DNA from 3 places in the [Micrococcus luteus] ATCC 49442 genome. Region 1 is predicted to be linked to each of the others. Evidence: predicted binding sites of a transcription regulator. Region 1 holds the regulator's gene; each other region holds the start of a gene.
What was found. Region 1 encodes Rex, which represses fermentation and respiration genes when NADH is low (regulators of the CRP and FNR family bind a similar motif). Its sites were predicted from a motif close to CTTGTGAANNNNTTCACAAG; they were not measured.

Region 1 (5,516 bases):
TTACGTCATTGTAAGAATCTGTCAGTTGTTTCAGTCTGTAGCTCTGCTCACGGACCACTTCCATCAGACAGGTACTACATCTAGTTTGTGAGGAACTTTCGTGGGTTCAGTTATTAAGAAGCGTCGCAAGCGTATGGCCAAGAAGAAGCACCGCAAGCTGCTTCGCAAAACGCGTCACCAGCGCCGCAATAAGAAGTAGAGATACTTCGAACTGTGTGAAATGCCCGTTGCCTCCCCGGCAGCGGGCATTTTTGTGTGCAAAAGACGGTGAAACGCCGACGGCGACAGTCGCGACGGCGGTTATGCCCGGGGGCCGCAGTTATGCCCGGGGGCCGCGGATGCGGGCGAAGCCCTTCCACAGTCCGTAGACCACGCCGCCGGCCGTTGCCGCCTTGAGGCCCAGGGTGGCGGCGCGGCGGCCGGAGCGGAAGTCGTAGACCGGCCAATTGTGGTCGCGCGCGTGGCTGCGGAGCCGGGCATCGGGATTGATGGCCACCGGGTGACCCACGAGGGTCAGCAGCGGGATGTCATTGTAGGAGTCGCTATACGCCCAGCACCGTTTCAGGTCCAGGCCCTCGGCATCGGCCAGTTCCTGGACTGCCACTGCTTTCGCGGAGCCGTGCAGGATGTCACCCACCAGCCGGCCGGTGTACATGCCGTCCGCAATCTCGCCCACAGTGCCCAGGGCTCCGGTGAGTCCCAGTCGGGTTGAGATGACTGCGGCAACTTCGATGGGGGTGGCCGTGACAAGCCAGACCCGCCGGCCCACGCGCAGGTGCTGCTGCGCCAGTGCCTTGGCTCCGGGCCAGATCCGGGAGGCGATCATCTCGTCGTACACTTCTTCGCCCAGGGCCTTGATGTCGTCCACCGTGATGCCGGCCGCGAGGGTGAGGGCCGAATCGCGTACTGCATGGACATCGTCCATGTTCTCGCCGCGCGTCACAAACTTGAATTGCTTCCAGGCGAATCCGGCCGCCTGGGTCAGCGTGAATGCACCCCGCTGGTGCATCTTGCGGGCCACGTGGAAGAGGCTGGCGCCCTTCATGAGGGTGTTGTCAACGTCAAAGAAGGCCGCTTCGCCGGTCTGCATCACCGCATCCGGCTTGGTGATCACAGCGACGTACTTCTCCTCGGGCATTCCACGAGTCTAGTCAATACTCGGTGCCGAACATTTCAGCAGGCGCCGGCGGCCCTGCCCGCAGCGCTGGCAGCACCCAAAGGGCGATACGGTTAAAGCATGGCAAAACCGGAGGTAGTCCTCATCACCAAAGCAGACTGTCACCTGTGCGCAGACGCGCGCGACGCCGTCGAACGGGTTACCGCCTCGCTGGGACTCGGGTGGACGGAACAGCGGGTTGATGAAGTGCCGGAACTGCGTGAGCGGTACGCGGAGGAAATCCCCGTGGTGCTGGTGGACGGCATCCAGCGTGACTTTTGGAAAATCGATGAAACCCGGCTTGCGCGTGTCCTCCAGCGGGCCATGGCCCAGTAGACAACCGATTGCCAAAAATGTCGCTGGCTTTGTTGACACCAGCCGCGGGGCTCTAGAGTGGAGTCACAACGCGAGGCAACGGAGGGGATAGTGAGTTCACTGGATGCATCCCCCCATGCCGTGGAAGGTGCGGGCGTGGCCCCGACCGGGGAAATCGCCAAGCAGATTCCGCCCGCCGCCGTGGCACGGCTGACCATCTACCTGCGCGCCCTGAACACACTGCTCGCTGACGGTGTGGAGCGCGTGTCCTCGGAGTCCCTGGCTGAAGCGTCGGGCGTCAGTTCTTCAACACTGCGCAAGGACCTGTCCTATGTTGGCTCGTATGGCACGCGCGGGGTTGGCTATGAAGTGCAGTACCTTAGCCGCCACATCTCCGCGGCCCTCGGGCTGACCCATGATTGGAAGGTGGCCATCGTCGGCGCCGGCAACCTGGGCAAGGCGCTGGCCCGTTACGGCGGTTTCGAGTCCCGCGGCTTTGACGTTGTGGCAATCTTCGACGCCGACCAGATGGTGGTGGGCAACGAGGTGGGCTGGCTGCGCGTCAGCGACGTTGCCGACCTCGAGACAGTACTCGAGCGGACGGGCGCCAATATGGTGGTCCTGGCGCTGCCGGCCGCCGTGGCACAGGCAATCTGCGACCGCGTCGTTGCGGCCGGCGTCCACAGCATCCTGAGCTTCGCTCCGGTCATGCTGCAGGTCCCCGCCGGAGTCAACCTGCGCAAGGTGGACATGGCCACCGAACTTCAGATCCTGGCGTATCACGCGCAACGAGCGCAGGCCCCGGACCAAACCGCCTAGGTTCTGTTCGGCGGCTGGCGGGGTCCACGCCCGTCGTGTCTGGCTTGGCCGGGACCTACTGGCCGTAGGGGTTGCCCGGCGAGCTGTAGGGGTTGGCGAACGGCTGCTGCTTGCGGAAATACGGAGCGGTGGACGGCAGGTACAGCAGAACGATCGCTGCGATTCCGGCCACGGTTCCCAAAGTCCCGAGGTTCGGCACCTGGAAAAGGCTGGTTATGGACAGCGCCGCGAATACGGTTCCCAGGATCCTGGCCCAGTTCTTACCCTTGCGGATGAAGAAGGCCACCAGCAAGTACATTCCCGCACCGAGGATTGCCACGACCACCAATGTTCCAGCGAAGACGCTCCTGAAGTCCTCGAAGTTGAACTCGGTGCCGGTGGCGCCGCTGCTGCGCATGGCATCTTCAAACGCGTCACGCATGATCGGGTCATCGAGCATGCCGATGCCCACAAGCAGGGTGATGACAAAGAGTGCAGCCGCAGCGATCAGGAGCCAGAACGAAATGTTGACCAGCTGGGGAACGCCCTTGGCTCCGGTGGCCTGCGGCTGCTCAGAAGGGTACTGGGCGTAGGGGGACTGCCCGTACGGCTGCTGGCCATAGGCCGGCGGCGTAGGCTGCCCGAACTGGGGTGGATTCTGGCCGTAGGGCGGTTGTGGTGCCTGCGGCGAGTTCTGGCCGTACTGTGGTGCGTTTTGGCCGAATTGCGGCTGTGGTGAGTTCTGGCCGTACTGCGGTGCGTTCTGACCGAATTGCGGCTGTGGTGCGTTTTGGCCGAATTGCGGCTGCTGCGGCGAGTTCTGGCCGTATTGCGGCTGTTGCGGTGCATTTTGGCCGTACTGCGGCGCCGGCGGAGCGGGCTGCCCGGGCTGCGGGCCGTTCTCGCCGTAGCGGGGTGCCTGGGGCTGGTTGCCTGGCTCGGGTTCGTTCGGGACGGGAGGCGGGACAGGTGTGCTCATGAGCGGTCCTTTGCAGGTCGGAAGTCAGTTCGGCTGCTGGGTGCAGTCCACTGGCCCTGCCCCCAGTACGGCTTACTTCCAACCGTACCCCTGCCGGTGCCGGGACGGGTCATACCAGAGAGGTATTCGCGCCCTCCCGGCCAAGCGGAATCACGGTGGAAACGGGCTGGTCAGCGGCCTTTGGAAGCGTTGAACCAGGCCTGCGAGTTGGGAAGCCACATGAGTACGGTCGCCGCGGCGCTGATCAGGAAGCCAAACCAGTTATTGCCGATGCCTTCACCGAAGCTGCCGCCGATGACCGCCAGGATCAAGGAGACGCCCGCGACGATGGTGAGTGCCAGGCGGGCCCATTCCTTTCCCTCCTTCATCTTCAGAGCGAGGACGATCTGAGCCACGGCCAGGGCGAGGGCAACCAGGACCAGGACGAGGACGATGGCCGCCAGGGCGGGCGCCACTGTGAAAACAGCCAGAGCAGCAAGCAGACCGAAAAACGTGCCGAGCACACCCAGCATGCCGCCGATGAGCCAGATCCAGTACGAGACCTTGAGTTCCATGGGAAGCCCGGCCACGCTGAACATCCCCGAGAGCCCGCCCTTCGGCATCACGTCGTTGAAGTTGCGCGGACCGTCGGTTGGCATCTGGAACTGGAAGGCGCCCGGCTGGCCAGGCTGCTGGTAGCTCTGGCCCTGTGGGGGATAGGGCTGGCCTGGCGGCTGGTGCCCTGGCGGAGCCGGGTATCCCTGCGGCGGCTGGTAGCCGGTGGGCGGAACGTTGCCGGCGGGCGGCTGGTCACCGGGCTGCTGAGGCGGCGGTGTGTCACTAGGGTTGCTCATGGCTTCACTGTAGACGGCGAATTCCCGGTTCTCTAGGAGAATCGGGGCAAACTCGCGGGGAACGGCGGGGCCTTCCGGGGGACACGTCGGCGTGCGCAACGCAGGAATGAGTGGACCCGCACCCCGCGCCCACTGCGCCCTAACTAGGTAGCGCTAACTGTCGTTTCGAGCCGTCAAAACGACAGTTAGCGCTACCTAGTTGGGGTTAACGCGCTGAGCCCGGCCGCAGACCCCCTTGGGGATCCGGCAGCCGGGCTCAGCGTGGGAAGAACTATGCAGCGGGAGCGATGAATGCCAGTTCAAGGTTGATGGCAACCTTGTCGCTGACCAGGACGCCGCCGGCGTCGAGCACGGCGTTCCAGGTCAGGCCGAAGTCCTTGCGGCTGATGGTGGTTTCGGCGGAAACGCCGGCGCGGGTCATGCCGAACGGGTCAACGGCCACGCCATTGAACTCGGTCTCGAGGGAAACCTGGCGGGTGATGCCCTTGATGGTGAGGTCGCCGGTCAGTTCGTAGCCATCGCCTGCAGCCACGAGGCCGTTGGAGACGAAGGAGATTTCCGGGAACTTCTCGACGTCGAAGAAGTCTTCGCCGCGGACGTGGCCGTCGCGGTTGGCGTCGCCGGAGTCGAAGCTTGCGGTCTGGATGGTGGCGCTGATTTTGGAATCGGCCACGTTTTCGGCGAGGTCCAGGGTTGCGGCCGCATCCTTGAACTGGCCGCGGACCTTGCTGATACCGGCATGGCGGACGGTGAAGCCGATTTCGCTGTGCGAGTTGTCGAGGGTCCAGGTGCCGGTGGTGACGTCTGCGGGAAGAGCCATGGTGTTTTCCTTAATGTTTGTCGGGTGTCCTGCCGGACAGCTTGACGCTTCAGTTATTGAAGTATCAACCATCCGCTGTATCGAGTATAAGCATGCATTTGCATGTTTTGTTCCGTGTTCAGGAACTTTTTCCCCAGAGTTTCAGTTCTACGGAATGTAGAAGATTTCGGATCGCACGCCATCTTTGAGAAACTGGTAAACATGCCCCAAGCCACTGTCCATCTGCTCCGCCACGGCGAGGTCCATAATCCCGACGGCGTTCTGTACGGCAGGCTGCCCGAATTCCACCTCTCCGAGCTGGGCCGGGAAATGGCGCAGACTCTCGCCGAGCACTTTGCCGAGCGCGCCGCCCAGGGCGCCCGGATTACGTACCTGGCAGCGTCGCCGCTGGTCAGGGCCCAGGAGACGGCCGCCCCCACTGCCGAGGCGCTGCGCCTCGAGGTCCACACGGACGAGCGCATCATCGAGGCGGAAAACTACTTCCAGGGCATGAAGGTCACCAAGGCCGAGCTCCGCAAGCCCAAGCACTGGCCGCACCTGGTCAACCCGCTTCGGCCGTCCTGGGGCGAGCCCTACAAGGCGCAGGCTGCCCGCGTCCGGACCGCGGTCGAGGAT
Region 2 (5,516 bases), 3.7 Mb from region 1:
TAGGCGCCCCAACTGACCGTCATGGGCAACAGACTATTCCGGGAATCCCGCGCACCAGAAGAGCCTAGGCCACCCCACTGACAGCCGGAGGGTTATCCACAGTGGGGAGGAAGAGTGACCCGGATCTATAGCTCCCGGGACACCCGCCGGAGATCCTCTTCCGCCAGGTGGAGGAGGCTCTCCAACTGCCGGACGCGGTCCTCGCCGACATCACCGGCAGCCAAGGCAGCTCGTGCCTGCTCCAGTAGCCTGACGGCCTCTTTGTGGTTGGCCTTGGCGACGTCGAAGGCGTGTTCAAGGGTGGTGTCGTGGAGAGTTTCGTTATCCATGGCACCAGTGTGGTCCCGATTCCCGGCTGATTCCAGCGAATCAGCCGGGAAGTCGAAACCTTGAACGGCTAAGGCGCCCTTTAGACTGCGATTGCGGCCAACGCGGCAGCCGGTTCCTTCGCGGGGAACGACGGCGGGTTGACGCCTGCCATTTCCTCCATGACCCGGACTACCTGGCAGCTGTAGCCGAACTCGTTGTCGTACCAGACGTAGAGGATGACGTTCTTGTCATTGGAGATCGTGGCGAGGCCATCCACGATGCCGGCCCGGCGTGAGCCGACGAAGTCCGTGGACACAACCTCGGGGGAATCGATGTAGTCGATCTGCTTGCGCAGGTCCGAATGCAGCGACATCTGGCGCAGGTAGTCGTTCACCTCATCCTTGGTGGTGCCGTTTTCCAGGCTCAGGTTCAGGATGGCCAGCGACACGTCCGGGGTGGGGACGCGGATGGAACTGCCGGTGAGTTTGCCCTCAAGTTCGGGGAGCGCCTTGGCCACCGCGGTGGCCGCGCCGGTTTCGGTGATCACCATGTTCAGCGCGGCGGAACGGCCGCGGCGGTCACCCTTGTGGAAGTTGTCGATCAGGTTCTGGTCGTTGGTGAACGAGTGGACGGTCTCAACGTGGCCGTGGATCACTCCGAACCTGTCGTTGATGGCCTTCAGCACCGGGGTAATGGCGTTGGTGGTGCACGACGCGGCGGAAACGATCTGATCCGAGTCCAGGATGCTGCCGTGGTTGATGCCGTGCACGATGTTCTTCAGCGCGCCCTTGCCCGGTGCGGTGAGCAGGACACGGGCCGCGCCCTTGCTCTGCAGGTGCTGGGACAGGCCCTCGGCATCGCGCCAGCGGCCGGTGTTGTCAACCACCAGGGCGTCCTTGATGCCGTAAGCGGTGTAATCGATGGTGGCAGGGTTGTCCGAGTAGATGACCTGGACCTGCACGCCGTTGGCGGTGATGGTGTTGGCTTCCTCGTCCACGCGGATGGTGCCCTCGAACGGGCCGTGGACCGAGTCGCGGCGCAGCAGGCTGGCACGCTTGACGATGTCCTTGTCCGAACCGCGGCGCACCACGATGGCGCGCAGTCGCAGGCCGTGGCCACCGCCTGCCTTTTCGATCAGGAGGCGGGCCAGCAGGCGGCCGATGCGGCCAAACCCGTACAGCACAACGTCGGTGCTAGTGCGGTTGTCAGCCCCGCGCTTGCCAACAACGTCGGCCAGTTCGGCGCGGAGGAACTCCTCCAGGGAAGCGCCGTTGCCTTCAAGCTTGTACTTCTCGGTCAGGCGTGCCACGTCGATGGCTGCTGCGCCAAGTTCCAGCTCCGCCAGGGTGTTCAGCAGCGGTGCGGTTTCCTCAAGCAGGAGCTCGCTGTTGCTCATGCGGCGGGCGAACCGATGCGCTTTGAGGATGTTCATGGTGGACTTGTTGATCAGGCTGCGGCCGTGGATGCTCGTCACCACGTTGTTTTCGCGGTACAGCCGGCCAATCACCGGAATCATGGCCTCAGCGAGAGCCTCCCGGCCCATCCACGTATCTAGACAAGAATCTGACGTCTGGCTCACAGAACTACCTTCCTCGGTTCAGCCGCATACGTCCTCGTATGCGGTTGTCGGCCACCTGACGTTGTCCAGGGGCTCTGGCACCGGCGGGGTTCTGCCCCGGGTGCCGTGGAGAAGCGCAAAGAAAAACCACCGGCTGCGAACGCAGACCCGGTGGCAGAACTTCTACGTTCGCTCTCTATTCTAAGCCGGGGCACCGCACTGCGGGACGCCGTGGGACGTGAAGTCACTCACATGCCTTACGGCGGGAGGTTGTGGGATGGGTTGACCGATACGCCGGGTTCTGTGCTCCCGTGCCGTTACCAGCGCGGGAGTAGCGGCCATCCATCTACGGACGCCGTTGCCGACGCCCTCCAGCGGCCTACCCGGACACTCGGGCGGGCAGCCCTCAAACGTGTCCTGTCTGGCCTTGCTCCGGGTGGGGTTTACCTAGCCTTCCCGGTCACCCGGGAAGCTGGTGGTCTCTTACACCACCGTTTCACCCTTACCTGCTGCCTTCCGTTGCCGGCGGACGCAGGCGGTCTTTTCTCTGTGGCACTGGCCTGCGGGTTACCCCGAGTGGGTGTTACCCACCACCCTGCCCTGCGGAGCCCGGACGTTCCTCGAGCCACTTGCGTGACGCGCGGCCGCCTGGTCAACCCATCCGGAACCCAGTCTACCGGGGAAGGAGGCGCCGCCGCCGCCGGTAGGATCGTACGGTGCTGATTCTGCTTCCCCCCTCTGAAGGCAAGACCCCCGCGGTCCGGGGATCCGCCGTCGACTGGCCTTCCCTGAGCTTTCCGGCCCTTAACAGGCACCGGGCCGCCGTCCTTGAAGCGCTGGGTACGGTAAGTGCGCATGAGGATGCCCTCGCTTTGTTGGGCGTCGGCGCATCGTTGAGGGACGACGTCGACCGCAACACCCGGCTCCACGCGGAACCGGCGGCGCCCGCGCACCAGATTTATACGGGTGTCCTGTACGACGCCCTGGGGTACAAAACGCTGACGCCGACGCAGCGCCGCAAAGCCGACGAATCAGTTCTGGTGGTATCCGCGTTGTGGGGCGTCATCCGTTTCGCCGACCGGGTGCCCGCGTACCGGCTGTCGATGGGAACTGCACTGCCCGACGTCGGCCGCCTTGCCTCGTTCTGGAAGCCGCAGCTTTCGGAGGCCCTCACTGAGGCGGCGTCCGGGCACCTGCTGGTGGACTGCCGCTCCAGCACCTACGCGGCGGCGTGGGCGCCGCCGCCCGCGCAGACCGTGGCGGTCAACGTGTTCACCGAGGTGAACGGCGTGCGCAAGGTGGTGAGCCACTTCGCGAAACATACCCGGGGCGAGCTGGCGCGGCACCTGCTGGCCCGCCGCGGCCGCGACCCGGAGACCCCGGCGCAGCTGCTCAAGGCGGCCCGCGAAAAATGGGAAGCGGAGCTCGTGGAGGGCTCAGCGCGGAAGCCGCACACCCTGAACATCATCCTCCCCAACTAAGTAGCGCTATCTGTCGTTTTGACCTCTCAAAACGACAGATAGCGCTACTTAGTTGGGTGTTAGGCAGTCGGGGCGGGTGCGTTCCACTCGGCCGAGCGCACCAGGATGGCGCCGGAATCCGGGCAGAACACGATGTCGTCCTCGGCGGCGGCCTTGATCTCGGCGAGGTCCCCGGGGCTCAGTTTCATTCCTGAGGCCTCCGACGTGCCGTGGAACAGTCGGGCCGCGCCCACACCGCGCTTGGCGAGGGTCTTTTCGTAGACTGCCAGCATCCCCGCATCGAGTCCGGCGGCGAATTCATCACGCTGGGCGCGGACGACATTCGCTTCGGCGTCCACCTCGGCCAGGGCTTCGTCGAGCTCGGCACGGATGCCGCTGAAGGAGCCCTGGATGTCATCAACGATCTGCTGTTGGGCGGCCTGCCGGGCGCGCAGGGAGTCGAGGCGTTCCAGCACTTCGAGCTCAACGTCTTCAAGATCTGACCGGCGCTTGTTCAGCGAGGCAATATCCTTCTGCAGGGCTACGAGATCCTTGGACAGTCCCGTTCCGCTGTTGAGCCGGGCTTCGTCGCGTTCAATCCGGGAAGCCACCTGCTCCACGTCGGCCTCGGCCCGCTTGAGTTCGGCTTCAGCGTCATGGACGGCGACCTTGGCGCCGCCCAGTTCACCATTGGCCACCGACAGCGCGGCCTCGAGGTCGGTGATCCTCGGATCGTTGCTAAGGGTACGGCGGCGGTTCTGCAGGGACTTGAGCTTCGCGTCCAGCCCTTGCAGTTCGAGCAACTTCAACTGTTCCGCCGGTGCTGCCTTAGCCAACTGCTACCTCCGTTTGTTTCCTGCCGGCCGGAACCGGGCACCCGATCGGCGCTGTATAGACTCTAGCGCCTGGCCCGCTCCCCTGCCTCGCATCCCGGGCTTAGCCCGGAGTCAGAATGAAGTCCCAGGGGTCACTGTTGGTGTTGCTCACCTGGATCTCGACGTCGTGCCCCTGATCGGCGAGCACGTTGCCCAGGGCTGATGCGGCGGCCGGCAGCCAGAGCCACTCGCTGGCAAAGTGGGAAACGTCGATCAGGTACGGCCTGCCGTCCACCGCCGCTTCGCGGGCTTCGGACGCGGGATGGTGGCGGAGGTCGGCCGTGACATAGACGTCAGCGTTACTGGCCCGCACCTCGTCGAACAGGGAGTCACCCGCGCCGCCGCACACCGCAACGCGGCGCACCAGGCCGTCTTTGTCGCCGGACACGCGGACTCCCCCGGCCACTGCGGGAAGGATGCCGAAAACCCGTGCGGCGAAATCGCCCAGGCTCATCACGTCGGCGAGATCCCCCACCCGGCCGATGCCTTCTTCGGGCAGCCCGTTCGCGGCCACGGTCAGCGGGGCCACGTCCTCCAGCCCTAGCGCATCAGCCAGGACATCGGAAACCCCGCCCACGGCCGAATCACCATTGGTGTGGACGGTCAGCAGTGCCGTTCCGGACTCAATGAGCCGGTGGATGGCCTGCCCTTTTGCAGTTGTGGCAGCCACCGAGGTGACGCCTTTGAGGAGCAACGGGTGGTGAGTGATCAGCAGCTCTGCGCCCCACTCCACGGCTTCCTCAATCACCGCAAGGGTGGGATCCACGGCGAACATCACCCGGGTGACCTGTGCGGCGGGATGACCGGCCACCAGGCCCACCTCGTCCCAGTTTTCAGCCAGCGACTCCGGCCAGAGTTCCTCGACGGCCAAAAGCACCTGTCCCAGGGTGGGAGCCGGGGACTCCGCGGGGGCGTCGCCGCCGGATCCGGTGCCGCCGCTGCCCGCATCTGTAACGCCGGTGTCTGCAGATTCCATAGACTCAGTTTTACCCCATCGGGCGGTTTAGCCGGAGTGTGTCGCCGTCTCGTAGTGTGGTCAGGGAATCATCCGGGGCACTCAACCATTGAAGAGGTCATGAAAACTTTTGTTCTGGGCGGAGGCTGCTTCTGGTGTTTGGACGCTGTCTACCAAAAAACCAGGGGCGTCTCCTCGGTAATTTCCGGCTATACGGGCGGCCACGATCCGCACCCTGACTACTATTCGGTCTGCAGTGGAACCACGGGCCACGCAGAAGCAGTGGCGGTGACCTTTGACGAAACAGTCATTCCTCCCGAGGTCATCCTGGACATGTTCTTCGCGCTGCACGATCCCAC
Region 3 (5,516 bases), 1.6 Mb from region 1:
CGTGGAGCAGCCCAGGAGCGCGGACGTTTCGCCCGGGAACGACGGCGTCACCAGGAAGGTGCGCGGCGCGAGTTGCAGGAGTGCCGCCGTCGCGTCCTCCACGGACGTGAGCCGCGGGCGGAAGTTCGGATCGAAAACGAAGCGTTTGGTAAGCCCGGCGGCCTTCACCACCGCGGCGCGGGACGATGCCGAAATGGCGCAGGCGATGCCGCCCGCCACCACGGCCCCGGCGGCCGAAAACACGGCAGGGTCAACATCGTCAGGGGCAAGGCTGGACCCAACGCTGCCGCTCCGGGCATAGGAGAATTCGCGCTGACCCGCGGGGTCGCAGTGAACCAGGTAGACGCCCTGCTGTCCGGCACGGAATGTCAGGAGCTCGGGGGAGATGCCTAGTTCAACAATCCGGGCGGCGATGGCCTTGCCCAGGTCGTCGTCGGTCAGCACCGATAGCAGGCCAACGCGGGCACCGGCTGCTGCCGCGGCCGCTGCGACGTTGAGGGCGTCACCGGAAATGCCGAGCTGAGCCGGGACACCGTGGGCGAACACGACGTCGGTGGCTACCTCAACGAGGATCTCGCCCATCACGACGACATCGAAGGGCGCGGCGGTCAGTCGGGTTGAATTGTTCACCAGTCATGTGCCGATCCGTCGAGCCGCCGGTTGATCGGCAGGTATTGGGGTCAAGGGGGAAGCGGGCGGCGGCTTCCCCGTTGAACTTTACGCCTATTCGGGGTGCCGGCGCCGTGCCTGGTTTCCACCTCGGAAGGGTGTGCCTACGGGGCCACGTCGTCACGCGTTGTGACGAGGCGAACCACCGCCAATCGTCCGATTGCGGCGCAGACTCCAGTCCAGGGGATCAGTCCCCACATGGTGAGCCACCCGCCACCTGCCATGAAAAGAAGCGTGAGCAGGCCCGTGGCTAGCCCCACCCCGGCGATGGCTGCAATGTGCAGCACCTGGTCGCGGACGGGCCGCATCACGACTCCGGTGGCGAGTGCCAGCGGCATGCCAAGGAGGAGCGCCGCGGCAATTCCGAAAACGTAGCCCGTCGCACCGAGGGGCACGCCAAAAAGCACCACGGTGATGCCGGCACCCAGAAGGAACGCGCCGGGGCCGAACGTCACGTGGTGGGCCCGGCTCACCGCTTGGCGATGCTAAGAAGCGCGCGCCCCAGCTCCGGCTGACGGAAGATGAACCCGGCATCGATCAGCTTCTGCGGCTGCACCCACCGGCTCTTCAGCACCAGCTCGGTGTCGGTACGGATCAGGACGGCGCCCAGACTGAGCAGCCAGGCCGGGGTGGGAACGCCACGCCTGGCGCCGTACGCCCGCCTGACGAAGCGCATCAGTTCGCGGTTGTCCACAACGTCCGGCGAGGCCACATTCACCGGACCGGAGATGTCGGTCCGTTTGTGCAGGAAACGGACGGTGCGGTACAGGTCCTCCACATGGATCCAGCTGAACTTCTGGCTTCCGTGCCCCATCTGCCCACCCAGGCCGAGCCGCGCCAGGGTGGCGAAGGGCCGCAGGGCGCCGCCGCCTGGCCCCAGCACGATGGCGATCCGCAGCGGGATTTTCCGGGTGCCGGGGGTGTCCGCCGCGTCCAACGCTGCTTCCCAGGCGCGCGCGACGTCCACGGAAAATCCGCTGCCGAGGTCGCCGTCGGACTCCGTTTGGGGACGGTCGTCCGCATCCCGGTAGATGGTGCCCGTGCTGGCGTTGAGCCAGGTCGACGGCGGTGCCTGGCACCCTGCCAGGGCGCGGCCGAGGGCGGTGGTGGTGGCGACGCGGGAATCGAGGATGGCGGCTCTGTTCCGCGCGTTATAGCGGCAGTTGACCGACCGTCCGGCGAGGTTGACCAGCAGGTCGGCACCGTCCAGCACCCGGGTGATGGCGTCGTCGTCGTCCCAGCGTGCGGAGTCAGCCGAACCCTTGGCTGTCCGGCGGCCGATGGTGCGCACTGACCACCCCGCCTGCTCGAAGCGCGCCCGGAGATAAGTGCCGATGAAGCCCGAGGCTCCGGCGAGCACTACGGTTTTTGCCTTGTTCATTTCTTTTCCCATGATGTTCAGGTGCGGATGCTGCGGCTCAGGCTAAGGACGTCGTCCAGGACCTTATTGACCCCCGGAATCCTGGCCAGCGAGAGCCCCCGGGCGATCAGCGGGACGGCCCCGTCCACGAGTTTCCGGGTGCGGCGCTGGCCTTCCGAGGTGTCGTACACCCAGAACAGTGCGATCCCCATGTAGCCCAGCCACAGGAGCTCGGGCAGATCGGCGCGCAACTTCTTGGGTGGGGGAGGGCTGGCGCCGTCAACCGCGGTCCGGAAGATGCCCAGCGAGGCTTCGCGGGCCGCCGTCGACTCTCCTGCGAAGGGGTTGACTGGCGACGTCGGCCGGATGGCCGTGGCCACGAAGTCGGCGCCGAACCGGTGGTAGGGCGCCATGACGTCGAGGCCCGTGTGGAGAGTGGCTTTCAGGCGGCTGGCCAGGTCCTTCAGGCCGTCGAGCGCTTCGTCCGCCTTTGCGGCATGCTCGGCCTGGACCTGGACGTAGAGTTCCTGGACCAGGTCATCCTTGGACGCAAAGTAGTAATAGGCGTTGCCCACTGAAACCCCGGCCTCGGCAGCGATGGCCCGCATGGTGGTCTTCTCGAAGCCGATCTCACGGAACATTCGCAGGGCCACATCCGCCAGGTGCTGGCGGGTCTGTTCACTTTTGACTGCCATGGGTTCCCTTTTTTGAACGTGTTCAGAAATGAGTATGACATGGAACTGAACGTGTTCAAAACTTTCGCGCCCCGGAGTGGTGGGAGAATGGCGTGACAGTGCTAATACAGCCGGCGCACCGCCCAGCCCCCGTTGAGGCGGCAGGCGCCGAGCGAACCACTATGAACGGACACCCCCCATGCCTTCCCCCTCAGGCCGTGACGCCTTGCCCGTCACAAACCCCGCAGGCACAGCAAAATTCGCCTCCATCGGCTCGCCCTACTTCGGCATCATGCTCGCCGGGATGGCCGTGGTGCTGATTCTGTCCAATATCGGCGCGTCCAAAGGCGTGGCGATCGGCCCGATCATCACGGACGGCGGCTTCTTCCTCTTCCCGCTGGCCTACATCCTGGGCGATGTAATCAGCGAGGTATACGGCTTCAAGGTGGCACGCAAGGCGATTTTCACCACCTTCGCCCTGTCCGTGTTCGCCTCGATCTGCTACTGGGTGATCATCGCGCTGCCCGGCTTTGACGACGAATTTGGCACCTCCAAGCAGGCAGCCCTCGAAGGTGCGCTGGGCCCGGTCCCGCAGATTGTGCTGGCCTCGCTGCTGGCGTTCCTGGCCGGCCAGACCATCAACTCCTGGATCCTGGTGAAGATGAAGGCCCGCTCCGGGGAGAAGTCTCTCTGGGCGCGCCTCATGGGCTCCTCCGGCGCCGGCGAATTCGTGGACACCCTGATCTTCTGCAGTATCGCGGCCTCCGTCATCGGCATCACCGATTTCGGCACGTTCGTGAACTACGTCGTGGTGGGTTTCGTCTACAAAACCCTGGTGGAGTTCCTGTTCGTCCCGGTGACGTCCCTGGTGATCGGCTGGATCAAGAAGCGCGAACCGAGCTACGGGGCGTAAGCCGCCGCGATGGCACCGGTGACGAACGCCGCGTAGCCGCCGCCCGGCGTCGGACTCTTGGCCGGTCAGGCCTTCAGTGTCCCGTCGAGGAGGGTGCGGAGCTCGGCGAAGTGCCGCTCCGAGGCCTCGGCATGGAACATGGACGTGTCCGCCATCGTGTAGCCGTGCGGCGCCCCGGGGTAGACCTCGTTGGACGCCTCAAGCCCGGCAGCAGCCAGCGCCTCGCCCAGGCGCGCGACGGCGTCGGAATCCATGCTCTTGTCATGGTCCGCGTGGCCGAAGACGAACCGCGCCCTGGCCTTGCCGAGCTCCAGGTGGGGGCTGTCCGGGGCATCGCTGGCGAGCCCGCCGCCGTGGAATCCGCCGCACGCTGCCACCACATCGGGGCGGGCGGTAGCGGTCCGCACCGCGAGGCGGGCTCCCATGCAGTAGCCGAACGTGCCGATGGGACCCGGTGCGACGCCGTCGAGCGTTCCCAGTGCCGCAACCCACGCATCAATGTCCGGCAGCGCCTTGTCCGTGGTCAGGCGCCCCACGCGCGCGAACGCCGCCTTGCCGGCGGCAGCCCGGCCGTCAGGGGTGGTCATGTCCACGTTTGGTGCGAGCTGCGCGGCCGTCCCTTCCCGGTAGAAGACGTTCGGTGCCAGGACCACATAGCCCCAGTCGGCGATGCGCTGCGCCATCTCCTCGATGCGCGGGCGCAGGCCAAAAGCATCCATGTAGAGGATGACGCCCGGGAACGGCCCGGCGCCTGTGGACGGACGGGTGACCAGGGCCTCGGCAACGCCGTCAGCGGCAGGGATCTCGATGAGCATTCGGTCAGGATATCGGAGCGCGACGTCGGGACGTGCCTTTGGGCGCGGCGCCACCCGGGATCCGGGGTCCCGGGTCCAGGGTCCCGGGAGGGAACGGGCTCAGGAGTAGTACTGCGCCAGCGTCTCGGCCTTGAACTCGAAAAAGTTCCCTGATTCGATGGCCAGCCGCGCGTCGTCCACCATCTTCACCACAAAGCGCTCGTTGTGGATGGAGATCAGCGTGGCGGAGAGCATCTCCTTGGCCTTGAACAGGTGGTGGATGTAGGCGCGGGAGTAGTTGGCGCAGGCGTAGCAGTCGCAGCCGTCCTGGAGCGGGCCGAAATCGCGTTTGTACTTGGCGCCGGAGAGGTTGTAGCGGCCGGTGGGGGTGTAGAACGCCGAGTTGCGGGCCACCCGGGTGGGGGAGACACAGTCGAAGGTGTCGGCGCCGTTCTCGATGGCGGTGAAGATGTCGTCCGGCTCGGAGATGCCCAGCAGGTGCCGCGGCTTGTCCTCCGGCAGTTCCTCGTTGCACCAGCGCACAATCGTGCCGAGGTTTTCCTTCTCCAGCGCACCGCCGATGCCGTACCCGTCGAAGTTCATGGCACCGAGGTCCTGGCAGGCCTTCCGGCGGAGGTCCTCGTACTGGGCGCCCTGGATCACGCCGAACAGGGCCTGATACGGCTTTCCCTCCCGGGAAGCGGTCAGCCGGAAGTGCTCGTCCAGGCAGCGCAGGGCCCAGAGCCGGGTGCGCTCCAGTGATTCCTCCTGGTAGCCGCGGGAGTTCTGCAAGGTGGTCAGCTCGTCGAAGGCAAACATGATGTCCGCGCCGATCTGGTGCTGGACCTGCATCGAGATCTCCGGCGAGAAGCGGTGTCGGTCGCCGTTCAGATGCGATTTGAACCAGACACCGTCGTCGTCGATGTGGGCGAGCCGTTCCTTGCCCGGGGCCACAGCGTCGTCAGGCCCCGAGCTGTCCACGGACTTCATGTCGATGACCTTCTTGAACCCCGAGCCCAGGCTCATCACCTGGAACCCGCCGGAATCCGTAAACGTGGGCCCGGACCAGTTCATAAACGCTCCCAGGCCCCCTGCCTCATCCAGGA

Region 2: the regulator Rex is predicted to act here: its motif matches at 2,103-2,122, upstream of GUV69_RS02110 (glyceraldehyde-3-phosphate dehydrogenase).
Region 3: the regulator Rex is predicted to act here: its motif matches at 2,734-2,753, upstream of GUV69_RS11480 (queuosine precursor transporter).

Annotation. Positions count from the first base shown of each region.
Region 1 is NZ_JAAAXP010000001.1:4,175,580-4,181,095, forward strand. Features, by position in the region: gene GUV69_RS19005 (30S ribosomal protein bS22) at 101-199, shown strand; gene GUV69_RS19010 (HAD family hydrolase) at 320-1,138, opposite strand; gene GUV69_RS19015 (glutaredoxin family protein) at 1,238-1,492, shown strand; gene GUV69_RS19020 (redox-sensing transcriptional repressor Rex) at 1,583-2,290, shown strand; gene GUV69_RS19025 (Yip1 family protein) at 2,346-3,248, opposite strand; gene GUV69_RS19030 (hypothetical protein) at 3,419-4,081, opposite strand; gene GUV69_RS19035 (YceI family protein) at 4,353-4,901, opposite strand; gene GUV69_RS19040 (histidine phosphatase family protein) at 5,103-5,516, shown strand, end outside.
Region 2 is NZ_JAAAXP010000001.1:453,701-459,216, reverse strand. Features, by position in the region: gene GUV69_RS02120 (HNH endonuclease family protein) at 1-23, opposite strand, end outside; gene GUV69_RS02115 (hypothetical protein) at 126-329, opposite strand; gene GUV69_RS02110 (glyceraldehyde-3-phosphate dehydrogenase) at 410-1,888, opposite strand; RNA gene rnpB (RNase P RNA component class A) at 2,142-2,527, opposite strand; gene GUV69_RS02100 (YaaA family protein) at 2,584-3,348, shown strand; gene GUV69_RS02095 (zinc ribbon domain-containing protein) at 3,408-4,163, opposite strand; gene GUV69_RS02090 (Nif3-like dinuclear metal center hexameric protein) at 4,264-5,178, opposite strand; gene msrA (peptide-methionine (S)-S-oxide reductase MsrA) at 5,278-5,516, shown strand, end outside.
Region 3 is NZ_JAAAXP010000001.1:2,541,214-2,546,729, reverse strand. Features, by position in the region: gene GUV69_RS11500 (PfkB family carbohydrate kinase) at 1-582, opposite strand, end outside; gene GUV69_RS11495 (hypothetical protein) at 774-1,142, opposite strand; gene GUV69_RS11490 (TIGR01777 family oxidoreductase) at 1,139-2,050, opposite strand; gene GUV69_RS11485 (TetR/AcrR family transcriptional regulator) at 2,068-2,724, opposite strand; gene GUV69_RS11480 (queuosine precursor transporter) at 2,903-3,616, shown strand; gene GUV69_RS11475 (dienelactone hydrolase family protein) at 3,682-4,431, opposite strand; gene tgt (tRNA guanosine(34) transglycosylase Tgt) at 4,531-5,516, opposite strand, start outside.